4 regions of the Pseudomonas sp. ABC1 genome follow, and region 4 is predicted to be linked to each of the others. Evidence: riboswitches for the same ligand, from Rfam matches in the RefSeq annotation. Region 4 holds a riboswitch; each other region holds the start of a gene.
The links. A riboswitch is a leader RNA that binds a small molecule or an ion and turns the genes downstream of it on or off. The one in region 4 is predicted to bind cobalamin.
Positions count from the first base shown of each region.

Region 1: it holds a riboswitch for cobalamin, as region 4 does, so the genes downstream of both, cobO (cob(I)yrinic acid a,c-diamide adenosyltransferase) here and HW090_RS10445 (ABC transporter substrate-binding protein) in region 4, are expected to answer to the same signal.
Region 2: it holds a riboswitch for cobalamin, as region 4 does, so the genes downstream of both, cobG (precorrin-3B synthase) here and HW090_RS10445 (ABC transporter substrate-binding protein) in region 4, are expected to answer to the same signal.
Region 3: it holds a riboswitch for cobalamin, as region 4 does, so the genes downstream of both, HW090_RS06110 (TonB-dependent receptor) here and HW090_RS10445 (ABC transporter substrate-binding protein) in region 4, are expected to answer to the same signal.

Region 1 covers NZ_CP058349.1:129,738-133,838, reverse strand. The annotation lists gene HW090_RS00415 (ABC transporter ATP-binding protein) at 1-86, opposite strand, end outside; gene HW090_RS00410 (iron ABC transporter permease) at 83-1,099, opposite strand; gene HW090_RS00405 (ABC transporter substrate-binding protein) at 1,096-1,971, opposite strand; gene cobO (cob(I)yrinic acid a,c-diamide adenosyltransferase) at 1,971-2,579, opposite strand; cobalamin riboswitch at 2,666-2,878, opposite strand; gene HW090_RS00395 (PvdJ/PvdD/PvdP-like protein) at 2,938-4,101, opposite strand, start outside.
Region 2 covers NZ_CP058349.1:233,493-237,593, reverse strand. The annotation lists gene HW090_RS00860 (precorrin-2 C(20)-methyltransferase) at 1-270, opposite strand, end outside; gene HW090_RS00855 (precorrin-8X methylmutase) at 267-893, opposite strand; gene cobG (precorrin-3B synthase) at 886-2,145, opposite strand; cobalamin riboswitch at 2,297-2,487, opposite strand; gene cbiE (precorrin-6y C5,15-methyltransferase (decarboxylating) subunit CbiE) at 2,543-3,745, shown strand; gene HW090_RS00840 (cobalt-precorrin-6A reductase) at 3,742-4,101, shown strand, end outside.
Region 3 covers NZ_CP058349.1:1,389,209-1,393,309, reverse strand. The annotation lists gene HW090_RS06115 (AI-2E family transporter) at 1-250, shown strand, start outside; gene HW090_RS06110 (TonB-dependent receptor) at 360-2,273, opposite strand; cobalamin riboswitch at 2,366-2,567, opposite strand; gene rapA (RNA polymerase-associated protein RapA) at 2,616-4,101, opposite strand, start outside.
Region 4 covers NZ_CP058349.1:2,363,208-2,367,308, forward strand. The annotation lists gene HW090_RS10435 (ABC transporter ATP-binding protein) at 1-643, opposite strand, end outside; gene HW090_RS10440 (iron ABC transporter permease) at 640-1,677, opposite strand; gene HW090_RS10445 (ABC transporter substrate-binding protein) at 1,674-2,690, opposite strand; cobalamin riboswitch at 2,825-3,064, opposite strand; gene exbB (tonB-system energizer ExbB) at 3,342-4,101, shown strand, end outside.

The DNA of each region.
Region 1 (4,101 bases), 1.8 Mb from region 4:
CCCGGCTCCACCTCCAGAGAAATGGCGTCGAGCAGCCGTTTGCCATCGATCTCCAGGCCGACTGCCTCCAGCACCAACCCGCTCATCGGGCCAGGCTCCCGCGCTGGCGCAGCACCAACAGCAGGAAGAACGGCGCACCGAGCAAGGCCGTCACCACGCCGAGCATTAACTCCTGCTCGCCACTGACCAGGCGCAGCAGGATATCCGCCGCCAGCAGCAGGATGGCACCGCCCAGGGCGCTGCTCAGCAACAACCGCGAAGGGTGATAGTCGACCCAGCGTCGCAACAGGTGCGGCACCACCAGTCCGATAAAACCGATAGCGCCGGTAACCGCAACACTGGCACCCACACACAACGCTGTGCCAAGGATGATCTGCAAACGCAGGCGCGACAGGTTGACACCCAGGCTGCCGGCCTCGTCCTCACCCAGGGTCAGGGCATCCAGTTGCCGACCACAGGCCAGCAACAACGCCAGGCCGCCGAGGATGAACGGCAGGCTCAGGTGGATATCGGCAAAGCTGCGGTCGCTCAGCGAGCCCATCAGCCAGAGCACGATGTCCTGCATATCGGTCGGTGTCGGCGCCAGGTTGATCGCCAGGGATGTCAACGCCGCCGCCAGGGCGGACAGCGCCACGCCGGCAAGGATCAGCGTCAGGTTGCCGCCTCGGCGGCGGGCGATCAGGTAGAGCAACAGTGTCGAGAGCGCTGCGCCGCCCATGGCAGCCCCCGGCAGCAGCCAGTGGCTCAGCCCGGCGTAACCGTAATAGAGGCACAGCACAGCACCCAGACTGGCACTGCTGCTGACGCCGAGCAGGCCAGGCTCGGCCAGCGGATTGCGCAGCAAGCCCTGCAACGCCGCCCCTGCCGTGCCCAGCGACATACCGACCAGGATCGCCAGCAACACCCTGGGCAAGCGGATTTCATGCACGATAATCCACTGCTGTACCGCAAGGTCGCGCAAGTCGTCACTGGCCGGCTGCCATTGCAGCAGCGCCCGCAGCACTTCGCCTGGCGTCAGGGCCACGGAGCCGATGCTCAGCGACAACAGGAACAACACGACCAGTATCAGCAGCAGGATGGGATTCACCAGCCGGTTCATGGGTGCAGCACTCCCGTATCGACCAGTGCATCCAGTTGCCCGGCCAGTTGCTCCGCAGCCGTCACCAGTTGCCCATCGCTGCAGCCCCAGCGGTTATCGGCGATGGTGATCGAAGGGGTATGACGCAACAGTTGCTGCAACCGAGGATGGCGCCAGTAGGATGACTTGGCATGACCCTGGTCGATCAGCATATCCGCTTTCACCAGCACATCCGGCGGAGCACCGAGCAGGCGCTCCAGCGGGTAATGCCCCCAGCCTCGTGCCGGGAAGGCGTTCTCCGCGCCAAGGGCCTGGAACACCGTATCGACATAGGTTTCGTACCCGGCACTGCCGCCATTGGGGCGCAGGTATAGCAAGCGGAATGGCCGCTCACGTGCCTGTAACCGTTGCAGGCGCGCCTGCCAATCGGCCACGTGCGCTTGCCCGGCTGCTTCCCGGTCCATGCGCCGTGCGACCAGTAGCGTGGTGTCGAATATCTGCTGCCAGGTGGTCGGGTACGGCACCGCCAGTACCTCGATGCCATGGCGCTGGAACAGCTCGCGCGGGTTCTGCGCCAGCCAGCGGCGCGAGGCCAGCACCAGGTCCGGACGCAGCGCGATAATCTCCTCGGACGTGGCCTGATTCGCCGGGTACTGGCGTGCCTGCCCAGGCATGGACGACACCCGCGCATCCTGGCTCTTGGCCGACACTGACAACAGTTGACCGGGCGCGGCCAGCCCCAGTGCCAGGTAATCCGCGCACAGGTTGGTCGACACTACGCGAGGCAGCGCCATGGCGCCCTGGACGACCAGCAGCGACAGCACAACCCCCGCCCCGTAGGCGCGGGCTTGCCCGCGAAGCCGTTGCGGCCCCCTACGAAAGCGCAAAAACATCAGAAATCGACGCCAGCCTGGCCTTTCACCCCAGCGTTGTAGGCATGCTTGACGTCACGAATTTCGCTCACCGTATCAGCCAGCTCGACCAGCTCCGGCTTGGCTGCTCGCCCGGTGACGATCACGCTCTGGTGCGCGGGCCGCTCGCGCAGGGCTTGCAACACTTCGTCCAGCACCAGGTAGTTGTACTTGAGCATATAGGTCAGTTCGTCGAGCACCACAAGGTTCAGACTGGCATCGGCGAGCATGGCCCGCGCATGGGCCCAGGCTTCGTCAGCGGCGGCCTTGTCCTTGTCCCAGTCCTGGGTGTTCCAGGTGAAACCGGTGGCCATCGCGTGGTAACGCACTTGTGGTGCGTGCTGTTGCAGATAGATGACTTCGCCGGACGCGTGGGTGCCCTTGATGAACTGAACCACCCCGGCCTGCTGGCCATGCCCCAGCGCCCGGTACAGGGTGCCGAAGGCCGAAGTGCTCTTGCCCTTGCCGTTACCGGTGATGAGGATCAGGATGCCACGCTCGATCTGCGCCTTGTCGATACCGGCATCGACCACGGCCTTCTTGCGCTTCATGCGCTCGGCATGGTTCTGCTTCTTCTGTTCGTCGATCATCGCTCGCCACTCCGCAAAGGGGCCGGATGGACGCACACAGGCAAGCACGAAAAGGCCTGGCAGCGGCAACCACCCTCACCCCGGGGTCATACCTGGTCATAACAGGCCGGTCTTCTGGCTCGCCGTCGCTCGCATACCGCGCCTTCCCGGAGCGAACCCCAGTGGCGTATCACGGCAGCGTCAGGCTTACAGCAGCGGGGGCTGCGCCGGACTCGGCATGCGCTGGGCACGACTCACCGGACTTCCCGTTTCAGCCCTGCCATGGAGATGGCGCGGGCACCTGTTCGAGGTGTGGCAGGTTAGCAGCAAAACAGTGGAAAGCCGATAGCGGGAGGGCTCGGGTGGAGCGAATCCAGATCTATACTTTTCCGCCAGGCCCAGGCGGCAGGTGCCGACCGTACCAGGGGCGCCGGGGTATACGCTTGGACAGGCGCTCCACTTCCAGCTCGTCGGAGTGGATGATCCGCAGCGCGAGCTTCATGGTCTCGATATCCAACTCCCCGCCGCCACCACCATTGCCTTGTAGCCAGGCACCGCAACCGGCCTGCTGCGGCCCGAGCCAGGGCCGCGCGAGCTCGACCCAACGCCCAGGGGCGAACCAGGGCACGCCATCGACCAGGGTGCGCACCACTTCACCGGGGTGTGCTTGCTCATGGGCCAGGAACCAGTCGTCGATACGGTCGTCGATCCAGCCATGGAACGCCCAGAACACTGGATTGACATGGGACGAGAAGGCATCGCCAAGGAAATCATTGTCCTCGCGGAACCAGCGCTCGGAGAAGTCGACAGGGTTGCGCGCATAGGGCATCGGCAGGCCGCTGTTAGGATCGCGCGCCAGGGAAGCCCAGCACATATGCAGCCAGTCATGGATACCCAGCTCGATACGCGAACCCAACTCTCCCAGACACAGAGTGCTCAAGTACTCAGGGTTCTGGTACTGCGCCTCCCACAGCTGGAAATTACCGAAATACCCCTCGCTGCTCTTGATACCGAGCAGCCAGGCATTGAAGCCAGCATCACCGGGAATCTCCCAGAACGGCGGCGTCGAATAGCCATCGTGGTTTTCCACATAGTCGATGAATGCCTGCACACCATGGCCGATATAGGGCCGTGGCGGCGGCAGACTGGGCCAGGAAAGCAACGGTTGCATGGCACGTGCCTTCAGCACCATATCCCGGTGCATGAACAGGAAGTCCTCGCCCGAGCCGTTGCGGTGGCGCTCCTTGCCCCGCGCATCCCGCTCCTGGCCTTCCGGCCCTGGCTGCCAACCCAGGCTCCGTACCCCACGCCGCTGCGTTTCGTCCAGATGCCGCCAACGATCGCGGGCGGCGTGCCAGAGCTGGTGAAACAACCGATGCCCAGGTGAAATCAGCCAGGCCTTGAGCTCAGGCCGGTAGGGAAGTCGTTCGCGGGCTAGCACGAAAGGGCGGCGCACCGCGACGAAGCGTGCTTGCCGTGTGGAAAAACCGTGCTGCTGTCCTTGCGTACTCAAAGCGCCGCTGATCGTCGCCTGGCCACCACC
Region 2 (4,101 bases), 1.9 Mb from region 4:
GTCGCTGATGATCCCTTCGTAGGTCTGCGGAGGATCGAGCTTTTCGGTGGTCACCGGGTAGACCAGCGGCAGGCGTACCTGCTCGGGCTGCAGGTGCGCCTCGATGATGCCGAAGGCGTTGCCACCCTGCCCCTTCTCCGCCTTGGCGCGGGCGACGAAATGGCCGATCACCGGCGCCGTGCGCAGGAGGCGCAGTGCCTTGAGCGTAATCAGTTCAGGGTCGCCCGGCCCGACGCCGATACCCAGCAGCCGCCCTTTGCCCGTCATCATTCGCGCTCCGTGGCCAGTGCGTTGACGGCGGCGGCGGCCATGGCACTGCCGCCACGGCGGCCGAGCACGGTGACGAAAGGCACGCCTCGGCTGTCCAGCGCCAACAGCGCCTTGGATTCGGCGGCGCCGACGAAGCCCACCGGCATGCCGATGACCAGGGCCGGGCGCGGCGCACCGGCATCGAGCATTTCCAGCAGGTAGAACAGCGCCGTCGGCGCGTTGCCGATCACCACCACGCTACCCTCGAGGTGTGGACGCCAGTGCTCCAGGGCCACCGCCGAGCGGGTATTGCCATGGCGTTCGGCCAGTTGCGGCACATCGGCCTGGTTCAGGGTGCAGATCACTTCGTTGTGCGCCGGTAGCCGGGCACGGGTAATGCCTTCGGCCACCATTCGAGCATCGCAGAGGATCGAGGCCCCCTCCGCCAGGGCGGCGCGGCCGATGGCCCCCGCACCGGGGGAAAAGCGCAGGTCGTGCACCACGTCGACCATGCCGCAGGCATGGATGACCCGGACCGCGAGTTTTTCCAGATCTACGGGGATGCCGGACAGGTCGGCTTCGGCGCGAATGGTGGCGAACGACTGGCGGTAAATGGCCTGGCCGTCGCGAATATAGTCAATCATGCAGGGAGTCCTGATCGTCGGATGCGGCCAGCCATGCGGCAGCCTCGTCTATGCCTATCGAAGTGGCCAGCAACTGGCCGAAACCGGCCGCATCCTGCGTCCGCCGGTAGAGTGAGTAATGCCCTGGCGTTTGCGCCAGTAAGGTATAGGGGGCGACATGGGCCGCCGCACAACTGCGTGGGCAGCCGCTCAGATGAATGCCCGAGGTGCCTCCAGTGGTGGGCAGCAGGCCAGCCAGACGTAGCGCATCGGACTTGGTGTCGGCCAACCCCCTACCACATCCCGCCGAGCCGCTACAGGCCGTCAGCCGCAGCAAAGGGTCCGAGTCCTCGGTCAGCAGGCCGATAGCGTGCAGGCGTGCCTGGACCAATTCGACGCGCTCCAGCTTCACGCCCGGCAGCAACACGCCCTGCCAGGGGGTGAGGTGCAGCCAGCCGGTTCCCTCGTCTTCGGCGATCTCGGCCAATGCACGCCATTGCGTCGCGTGCAGGCGCCCCAGTGGTGCGCCAGCCAGGCACATGGCCAGCCCGGCCTGACGTTGCGGATAACTGCCCGGACGTGGCGCGACGGGCCGAATCGAGCGCCTGGCCGACGATCCCAGGGAAAATGCCGGAGGTTGATCCAGCGCCGCGAGAAACGCGGCCACAGGCAGGCGCGCCAGCAGGTGCCGCATACGGCTTTCGCCGGGCTGGGCCAGTCGCAGAAAAGCCTCCAACAGGCACGCCACCAGTTCCGTTGCCGACGCCACACTGACCTCCAGCACGGGCGCCTGCCACGGGCAACCGGCCAGCCCCAGCGCGAGACGCTCGCCACCGGGCAAGGCTGCGAGCCAGATATCGTGCGGGTGGTCGATGGCGGCCAGCGCTTCGCCGCCATCGAGTTGCAGGGCGAACTTCGGCGAAAGGGCATGGAATGCCGGTGTGTCCTGCAACAGCGTCAGCAGGCGTTCGGCCTGGGGCCGCACATCGAGGATGGCCTGCGGATCGAGCCCGGCGGCAGGGCTGACCAGCAGGTTGCGCACATCGTCGGCACCGGCCTGGCGTGGCCCGAGGCCAGCCTCCAGCAGGCGGCGGATCAGTTCAGGTTCATGCTCGGGGCGTATGCTGCGCAGTTGCAGGTTGCTGCGATTGGTCAGCTCCAGCACGCCTTCCCCGCAGGCTTCTGCCGCTGCCGCAACCTGGCGGGCCTGCTCGCTCGACATCCGCCCGCAGGCCAGCTTGATCCGGCAGATACCGCCATCCAGCGCTGGCACGATACGTTCCAGCCCAGGGCAGGCGGAGCGACGAGGATTGGAAGCGGAAGGAGAAAAACTCAACGGGCACTCGCAATGGGCAATCGCGGTGACCGGACCGAGGCGTCGAAGGACGTCCATTGGCATCGGTACACCCCGCCCGATGTCGGCACACGCGCATGATTTCGTCGGCAGGTTTCCTGGCTGGCAGGTCAAGGCCGCACCACGCCTTCCCGGTTGCCCAGTGGCTCATGTGGTTCGACTCGCTGCTTACAGTTGCGGGGGCAGCCACGGTTCTATCCGTGTTCCCTGGGGAGCGCATCGCACTCCCGGCCCTGGGGCACCGGCGAAAAGCGGTATTATGACGGCTTTACCCGAGGCCGCAACACGGGTAATCCAGCAGATGAACGGAGCACGCATGGGCAGGTGGCTGACGGTAGTGGGAATTGGCGAGGACGGCTACGCCGGCCTGGGCAAGGCGGCTCGCCATGCCCTGTTGCAGGCGAAAAGGATCGTCGGCGCGCCACGCCAGCTCGAACTGCTGCCCGCCTGCATCCAGGCCCCGCGCGAGCCCTGGCCGACGCCCTTCGACCTGCAACCCTTGCTGCGCCGCCGGGGCGAGCCGGTATGCCTGCTGGCCAGTGGCGACCCGATGCTGTACGGCATCGGTGCCACCCTCTCCCGCCAGTTGCCGCAAGAGGAAATGCATATCCTGCCCGCGCCGTCCTCAGTGTCCCTGGCCGCCGCCCGGCTGGGCTGGCCGTTGCAGGAAACCCCGATCCTGTCGCTGGTCGCCCGGCCACTGGCGGCCCTCAATCTGTACCTGCATCCAGGTCGCCGGCTGCTGATCCTCAGCCAGGATGGCCACAGCCCGGCCCAGGTCGCCCGCTTGCTGTGCGAGCGCGGTTTCGGCCAGAGCCGACTGAGCGTACTGGAGCATCTGGGCGGTAGCCTGGAGCGGCGCCTGGATGGCCTGGCGCAGGACTGGCCGTTCGCCGAAATCGCGGCACTCAACCTGATCGCCCTGGAGTGCCGCTGTGAAGACGACACGCCACGCTTGCCAGTCAGCGGCGGCCTGCCCGACGAGGCCTTCCGCCACGACGGGCAACTGACCAAGCGCGATATCCGTGCCGTCACCCTGGCCCGCCTGGCGCCCTGCCCCGGCGAACTGCTCTGGGACATCGGTGCCGGCAGTGGCTCCATCGGTATCGAATGGATGCGCAGTCACCCGAGTTGCCGTGCCATTGCGGTAGAGGCCGACGAGGGGCGTCAGGCCTTTATTCGTCATAATCGCGATGCCCTGGGCGTGCCGGGTCTCCACCTGGTTGCCGGGGAGGCACCGGCGGCGCTGGAGGGACTGGAGACACCTGATGCCATCTTCATCGGCGGCGGCCTGACCGCACCGGGCACTCTGGAACAGTGCTGGCAGGCACTCAAGCCTGGCGGACGCTTGGTGGCCAATGCCGTGACTCTGCAAAGCGAGGCACTACTGATCGACTGGCGCCAGCGCCACGGCGGCGAGTTGCTGCGCATGGAGATTGCCCAGGCGCGTCCGCTGGGCAATTTCGACACCTGGCGCCAGGCGTTGCCCATCACCCTGTTGCACCTGTTCAAGCCATGAACATCCTGCTGCTCGGTGGTGTCGGTGATGCCCTGCGCCTGGCTCGACGCTTGCCTGCCACGGCGATCTACAGCCTCGCTGGCCTGGGCAAGGTGCCAGGAGACCTGGCTTGCCGGGTACGGGTTGGCGGTTTCGGCGGTGCCGAGGGGCTGGCGCGCTTTCTTCACGATAAGGCCATCGAGCTGCTGCTCGACGTCACCCACCCCTATGCCGCCCGCATCAGTCATAACGCTGCCCTCGCCGCACGCCAGTGCGGCATTCCGTGCTGGGCGTTGCGGCGCCCTGGCTGGCGGCCTGGGCCAGGCGACGATTGGCGGGATGTCACGAATTGGTCGTCGCTTTGCTCGGCCCTGGCA
Region 3 (4,101 bases), 970 kb from region 4:
GATCTTCGTCGTTGGCCTGTCCTTGTCCATCTGGATCGCCCTGGTGGCCCTGGGGTATCTGGTGTTGATCCACAAGGTCGAGTATTTCCTCAACGCGCGGATCGTTGGCGCCCAGATCAAGGCCAAGTCCTGGGAACTGCTGCTGGCGATGCTGGTGTTCGAGGCGGCATTCGGCCTGGCGGGGCTGGTGGCGGCGCCGGTCTACTATGCCTATCTGAAGAGTGAGTTGAAGGGGCAGGGTTGGGTCTGACAGGGTACAGGCCATCTCTCCGCCCCTCTCCCATGAGTGGGCGAGGGGCGAAGAGTGGAGGGCGTCGGGTGCGATTCCCGATGCGCTGGGCGCACCCCACGGGCTCTTGTCAGAAGCGGTAGCCGACGCTGAGCTGGATGTCTTCTTCCGCCGCCGGATAGCGACTGGTCTTGCTGGCGAAGCCGTCGTAACGCTTGCCGGTGAGGTTGTTCAGGCGCAGGCGCGTATTGAACTGGCGATAGTCGTAGCGCAGGGCTGCGTTGAACAGGGTGTAGCTGCCTGCCTGGCCTTGCGTGTTGGCGTCATCCCCGGAGTAGTAGCGCTTGCCGGTGTAGACCGTCTCCAGGTAGCCCTTGAGTCCGGGCAGGAGCTGATAGGCGACATGGGCACTGGCGCTGTGGCGAGAGACCCAGGGCACCTGCTGTCCCTGGAAGGTGCCAGCCCGGTACTCGGCGTCGGTGAAGCTATATTGGGCGCCGACGCTGAGGGCGTCGCTCAACTGGCGCTCGCCTTCCAGCAGGAGGCCTTTGCGCAGGGTCTTGTCGAGGTTGATATTGGCGCCCGAGCCGGGGCCGTAGGGGCCGTTGGCGAAGGGGTCGTACATCAGCTCGTTGTCCAGGGCCAGGCGATACAGCGTGGCCTGGTAGCGCTGGCGCTGGTCCTTCCATTCGATGCCGGTTTCCCAGGAGTCGCCAGTCTGCGGCTTGAGGAATACCACCTCGGGCGCGGTGAAGGCGTTCTCGTCGACATTCGCCCAGCGCAGCACGTCTTCACGCTTGATGAAGGTGCGCAGGTTCGGGTCGATCTGCCAGCTCAGGCCGATGCTGGTGCTGCCCTCACGGTCCCGGTGCTTGCGGTTTAGGCCGTGGTTGTCGTCGTCGACTTCACTGGCGCGGTAGCCGAGGGTGGCAGTCAGTTCGTCATTGAACGTCTGGCTGAACTGTGTGTACCAGTCACGCAGGGTCTGGCGGGTCAGGGTGGCGCTCCAGGAGGCACGGTTCTCGTAGTCGCTGGTGACATGGTCGTGGCCCAGCAGCCACTCGGCCTGGCCCAGGCGATTGTCGAAGCGGCCGGTCAGGCGTGGGCTGAAGGTTTTGGTGCGGGTGTCCTGGGTGTAGTCGGAGCCTGGCCCCCAACTGCCAACACCATCCTGGTCGCTCTCGCTGTAGTCGAAGTTCAGGCCCCAGATATCGCCCAGGCGCTGTTCGAGGGCGAAGCGGTGCACCTGCGTCTTGCTGTCGAACCAGGCCTGCGAGTTGCTGAACTTGCGGTCGAGGCTGCGTTGCGCACGGGACATGGCGTTGGGGTAGAGCAGCTCGTCGTCGACGGTTTGGTATTCGTAGAGCGCATGGCCGCTGGCATGGTCATAGCGCAGGCGGCCGAAGGCATTGCTGTAGTTGCCGTTGTTATGGTCGCGGTAGTTGTCGGTGTTGCGCGTCTCGCCACTGGCATACAGCGAGAAGCCTGCCCCCAGTTGCTGGCTGACATGCCCGCGATAGGCTTCCAGGTCATGGCTGCCGCGACTGGCCTCCAGATAGGCCTCATTGTGCTGCGGCGTGCGGGTGATGATATTGATCACCCCGCCCACGGCCTGGTCGCCATAGAGCACGGTGCCGGCGCCTCGGATGATCTCGATGCGCTCGATATTGGCCAGGGGCACGCTGTTGAGATCGGGACCGGCCAGGCTGGGCTGGTTCAGGCGGCGGCCATCGACCACCACCAGGGTGTTGTTCGGTGCATTTTCGCCAAAGCCGCGCAGGCTGGGCATGGCACGGTTGCCATCGCCCATGGTGTCGCGGATCTGCAGGCCGGCCTGGGTGCGCAGCAGGTCGAGCAGGTTGTTGCTGGCGCTGGATTCGATCTGTTCCCGTGTGATCACGGCAACGCTGGCCGGGGCCGGGTTCTTCAGGTCGGTCGCGCGGGTGATGACCGTGGGGGCGAGTTCAAGTGGATCATCCTCGGCAACGGCGTGCGCTGCGAGGGGCAGCAGGCTGATGGCCAGGGCAAGACGGGACAGTTTCATCGGGTAAATCCTCAAAAGAGCGTAATGCTTTTGAGGAGGGCAGGAGCAGGCGCCCGGACGCGCCGGAGCCTGATGGTGCTGCCCTCCGCAACACCAGTGGGTTCCATGCAGGCCGGTCTCCGGGCTTTCGATCCATCCGCTCGCCTTCCCACACCGGGGTGCAGTGGCGCATGAGCGGGTGCCGAGGGTCAGTCGTGATCGATTACCGTTGCGGGGGCAGCGCCGGCCTTGCCAAGGGGCTCACCGGCTTCCCGTTTAATGCCCAGGGGGCACACCTGCAGGGATTTGAAGCGTGCGCACGATAAGGCCTGGACCTTATGTGCGCAAGGGATGGGCAGTGCTTCAGCCGGCGACCAGTACGCGGATCGCCTCCAGGCGCAGCGCGGCTTTTTCCAGCATGGCCAGGCCGTCTTCGCGCTGCTTGCGCAGGGCGTCGATTTCACTGTCGCGTACGCTCGGGTTGACCGCCTTGAGGGCGATCAGGCGTGCCAGTTCTTCATCCAGGTCGGCCGTCAGGCGATGCTGTGCTTCGCTGACGCGCTTGGCGTGGCTGGGCGCGACCTTGCCTTCGGCAACGGCGATCTGACGCGCCAGGATGTCGCGCTGTGCCTGGATGAATTTGTTGGCGCTGGCGCGGGGGACACTTTCCAACTGGTCGTTGATGGTGTCGAAGGCGACCTTGGGCGCGAGGTCGTTGCCATTGGCATCGAGCAGGCAGCGAATCGCCAGCGGTGGCAGGAAGCGCGCCAGTTGCAGGGCACGCGGTGCGACCACTTCACTGACGAACAGCAGCTCCAGCAGCACGGTCCCCGGCTTGAGGGCCTTGTTCTTGAGCAGCGCCACCGCGGTGTTGCCCATCGAGCCCGATACCACCAGGTCCATGCCGCCCAGCACCATCGGGTGTTCCCAGGTGATGAACTGCATGTCTTCGCGCGACAGCGCCTGGGCGCGGTCGTAGGTGATGGTCACGGCCTCGTCGTCGCCCAGCGGGAAGCTGGCATCCAGCATCTTCTCGCTGGGGCGCAGGATCAGGGCGTTCTCGGAGTGGTCCTCACTGTCGATGCCGAAGGCGTCGAACAGGCTCTCCATGTAGATGGGCAGGCTGTACTGGTCGTCCTGCTCTTCGATGGCTTCGACCAGGGCCGCGCCTTTCTCGCCGCCCGCGGAGTTCAGTTCCAGCAGACGGTCGCGACCGTTATGCAGCTCGGCCTCCAGGCGCTCGCGCTCGCCACGGGCCTCCTCCAGCAAGGCCTGGAAGGGGGCTGCCTCGGCATCATCGAGCAGGGCCAGCAGTTGCGGGCCGAAGCGATGTTGCAGGGCGTTGCCGGTCGGGCAGGTGTTGATGAAGGCGTTCAGGGCCTGGTGGTACCAGAGGAACAGTCGCTCATGCGGGCTGCTCTCCAGATAAGGCACGTGCAACTGGATGGTGTGGCGCTGGCCGATCCGGTCCAGGCGGCCGATCCGCTGCTCCAGCAGGTCCGGGTGGGCCGGCAGGTCGAACAGGGCCAGGTGATGGGCGAACTGGAAGTTGCGCCCCTCGCTGCCGATTTCCGAGCAGATCAGCACCTGGGCGCCAAACTCTTCGTCGGCGAAGTAGGCGGCGGCGCGGTCGCGTTCGAGGATGCTCATGCCTTCGTGGAAGACCGTGGCCGGGATGCCGGAGCGCACGCGCAGGGCATCTTCCAGGTCCAGGGCGGTCTCGGCGTGGGCGCAGATCACCAGCACCTTGTGTTTCTTCAGGCTCTTGAGCGTGTCGATCAGCCACTCGACCCGTGGGTCGAAGTTCCACCAGCGCGTTTCGGCTTCGCCCTGCTGGCTCTGGAAGGCG
Region 4 (4,101 bases):
CGCCCGCCATCACCCCGACGCGGTCGCAGCCGAGAGCCTGGTTGAGGTCGTGCAGGGCGATCAGGGCGGTCACCGGCAACTGGTGCACCAGGCCGAGGATGGCGATCTGGTGCTGGATATCGAGGTGGTTGGTCGGCTCGTCGAGCAGCAGCAGTTCGGGTTGCTGCGCCAGGGCGCGGGCGATGTGCACGCGCTGGCGCTCGCCACCGGACAGGGTGTTCCATACGCGATCACGCATATGGCCCATGCCGACCGCCGCCAGGGCCTCGGCGACGATGGACGAATCCTCCGCGGACCAGGGCTGCAGTGCCGACAGCCAGGGTGTCCGGCCCAGTTCCACGGCGTCGCGCACGCAGATCGACTCGGCGGTTTCCGCGTGCTGTTCGACGAACGCCAGGCGCTGGGCGACCTGGCGCCGTGGCAGGCGCGTCATGGGCTGGCCTTGCAGGTACAACTCGCCGGCACTGGGCGTGCGCAGGCCGGCAAGCACCTTGAGCAGAGTCGACTTGCCCGAGCCGTTCGGACCGATCAGGCCCAGGGTTTCACCGCGTCGCAGCGCCAGGGAAATGCCCTGGATGATCGGCGTGCCTTTGACGCGCCAGCCCAGCTCGCGGCATTCGAGGAGGATGTCGTCCTGGCTCATGCCGAGCGCCCCCGGATCAGGATCAGCGCGAAGATCGGTGCGCCGATCAACGCTGTGATCACACCGATCGGCAGTACCTGGCCCTTGATCGCGGTGCGTGCGATCACGTCCGCGCCGACCAGGAACACCGCCCCGGCGAGGGCGCTGATTGGCACCAGGCGTGCGTGGCGAGCGCCTGTCAGCAGGCGTGCGGCATGGGGAATCACCAGCCCGACGAAACCGATCGCGCCGACGATGGACACCATCACCGCCGTCGCCAGTGCGGCGATGGCGATCAGCAAGGCCTGTACCCGGCGCACCGGCACGCCGAGGGCCGCCGCCGAGTCGCTGCCGAAGGTGAAGGCATCCAGCGCACGAGCGTGCCAGATGCAGACGAGGGTACAGGCCAGCGCCACCGGCAGGGCCAGGGTCACGTCATGCCAGCGCACGCCGCTGAGGTTGCCCAGCAGCCAGAACATGATGCCGCGTGCCTGTTCGGAGTTGGCCGACTTGGCGATCAGGAAGGCGGTCAGGGCGTTGAACAATTGCGAGCCGGCGATACCGGCCAGGATGATCTGTGCATTGCCGCTCAGAGCGCCGCGTCCGGCTGCTCGCGCCAGCATGGCGACCAGTGCGAAGGCGGCGATGGAGCCGATGAAGGCGCCCAGTGACAGCGACACCGCGCCCGCCCCGATGCCGATGATCGCCACCAGTACCGCGCCGGTCGAGGCGCCGGCGGAGATGCCCAGCAGGTAAGGGTCCGCCAGCGGGTTGCGCAGCAGTGCCTGCAGCACCACGCCGGAGATCGCCAGGCCTGCGCCACAACTGGCGGCCACCAGGGTGCGGGTCAGGCGATAGTTCCAGACGATGCCCTCGTCGATCGGGTCGAGGACGAAGCCCATGCCCAGCAGCTTGTTGCCCAGCACCTGGAACACCACTGCCGGCGGGATGCTGGTTTCACCGATGGCGACGCCACCGATCACCACCACCAGCAACAGTGCCGACACCCAGAGGGTGTGCAGCAGGCAGTGGCGCAGCAGGGGAGCAAGGGTCATTTGGACAGGTCGAGCTCGCCGATGGCCTTGGCCAGTTGCTCGATACCGTCGATGGTGCCGATCGAGGCCTGCATGTCGTTGGCGTCGAGAATCACGATGCGGTCGTTCTTCACTGCATCCATGTGCCGGGTGACCGGGTCGCTCTTGAGGAATTCCAGTTTCTTCAGGTAGTCATCGGCCGGGAAGCGGCGGCGGTCCATGCGGGCGATCACCAGGACGGTCGGGTTGGCCTTGGCGATGGTTTCCCAACCGACGGTCGGCCACTCTTCGTCGGATTCGATGACATTGCGCAGTCCCAGCGTCTTCAGCATGAGGTCGGGCGTGCCTTTGCGGCCCGCGACGTAGGGGTCGATATCGAGGTCGGCGCTGGAGAACCAGAACACGGCGGAAACATCGCCGAGCTTGCGTTGTTCGACACTGTGGCGGGCGTCGTCCAGGCGCTGCTTGAGGTTGGCGACCAAGGCATCGCCGCGGTCACGCACGTCAAAGATGGTCGACAGCTGTTCGACGCTCTTGTAGATCGAGTCCATGCTGAACGGCTGCAGGCGCGTGCCGTCGGCGCCGGTCAGGTTGTCCTTGCCTTCACAATCGGAGGGCAGGATATAGGTGGGCACATTCAGCTCATGGAACTGCTCGCGAGTGCCGACCACGCCCTGTTCGCCGACCATCCATTCGAACTGCACCGGCACCAGGCCGGGGCGCTTGGCGATCACCGATTCGAAGCTCGGGTCGTTGTCGGCCAGGCGCTCGACTTTGTCGTTCTGCGCCTTGTAGGCCGGCTTCACATCGTTGAACCAGAGCGAGGTGCCTGCCAGGCGATTACCAAGGTCCAGTGCATAGAAAATTTCCGTGCCGGCCTGGCCGATGGTCACGGCCCGCTCGGGAGCGGCGCTGAAGGTCAGGGTGTGGCCGCAGTTCTCGATGTTCAGCGGGTACTGGGTCGGCGTGGCGGCCAGTGCCGAGGCGCAGTGGCCAAGCACGGCGCCGGCGAGGACGAGACGGGATAGCAGCATGGGGTTCTCCAGGCGAGCGGATGGCGGTATTCCGGCAGGCGCAAGGAGAAGGGTTCAAGGCGGACGGGACGGATCACGGGTGTGCGTGCCAGGTCCAGCGCCGGCCAAGGCTCTCCCTCCCGGACACCCCGCCGGTCAGTTCGATTCGTGCCGGCAGGTCTCCTGACTGGCGCTTCATTGCATCACCACAGCCTTCCCGGAGCATGCTCCAGTGACATATTTCGCAGTGATGCCAAGTGCCTACAGTTGCGGGGGCAGTTCCATTCGATGGCTGTGACCGGGCGTGCTTGCAATTGCAAGGATGACGCCAGGCCGTCAGGCCACCATGGATTCCCTATTAATTCCTGGTGGAAACCGGCGGGCGCATCTTAATGGATATGTGGCGGGTGCCCTATCCCTATTTGCGAACGAGGTTCGCGGAGCGCTGTAACGGCGCTGTAGTCAGGGCTTCATAAGGTGCATGGGAGTGGTTCGTGCTGCGATTCTGGCTGATTTCCCACCCCCTGTTCAGGTACGCTAATGACTTCGTGAAGGAAAATTAATTTTATTCCTTTAATGAACGATAACTATTTGCGATAATTACCGCTTGCTCTGGCTCGTCGAATCCTATTCGAGCCACTGTCCGTCCCGCTCAGATCAGGTGTGGCCCGCATGAAATCGATCTTCTCCCGCGCCCCGTTCAATAGCGCAGCTCTGCGCATGTTCGTGGCTGTTCTGCTTACGCTGTCACTCGTGCCCGCAAGTCAGGCCGATGAAACGACGCCGGTTGCCGCACCTGCCGCCAATGAGGCACCTGCCGCTTCCTCTGGTGAAGCGCCAGCGGTTGATCCGCTTGCCGCAGGTAGCGTCGCTGCCGCGCAGAATGGCGAGGGCACTGTCGAGGGTGCTGCGGACGTCGATGGCGAGGCTCTTGACGAAACCGGCACCTCTGAAGCTGAAGAGGCCCTGGCAGAAGATGAACTCTCCGCCGGCTTCGCCCATGACCTTTCCCCGTGGGGCATGTACCAAGGCGCGGATATCGTCGTCAAAGCCGTGATGATCGGTCTGGTCATCGCCTCGATCATTACCTGGACCATCTGGGTCGCCAAAGGCCTCGAACTTATTCGTGCCAAGCGCCGTCTGCGCGGCGAAGTCGGTGCCCTGAAGCGCGTCAGCACACTCAAGCAGGCTGCCGACCAGGCGCGTGCCCAGAACAGTTTCAGCACACTGCTGATCGAAGATGCCCAGGAAGAGCTGAACCTTTCCTCCAAGAGCACCGACAAGGATGCCATCAAGGAGCGCGTCAGTTTCCGCCTCGAGCGTCTTGTCGCCGCCAGTGGTCGCAGCATGAGCCAGGGGACTGGCGTGCTGGCGACCATCGGTTCGACGGCTCCATTCGTCGGTCTGTTCGGTACCGTGTGGGGGATCATGA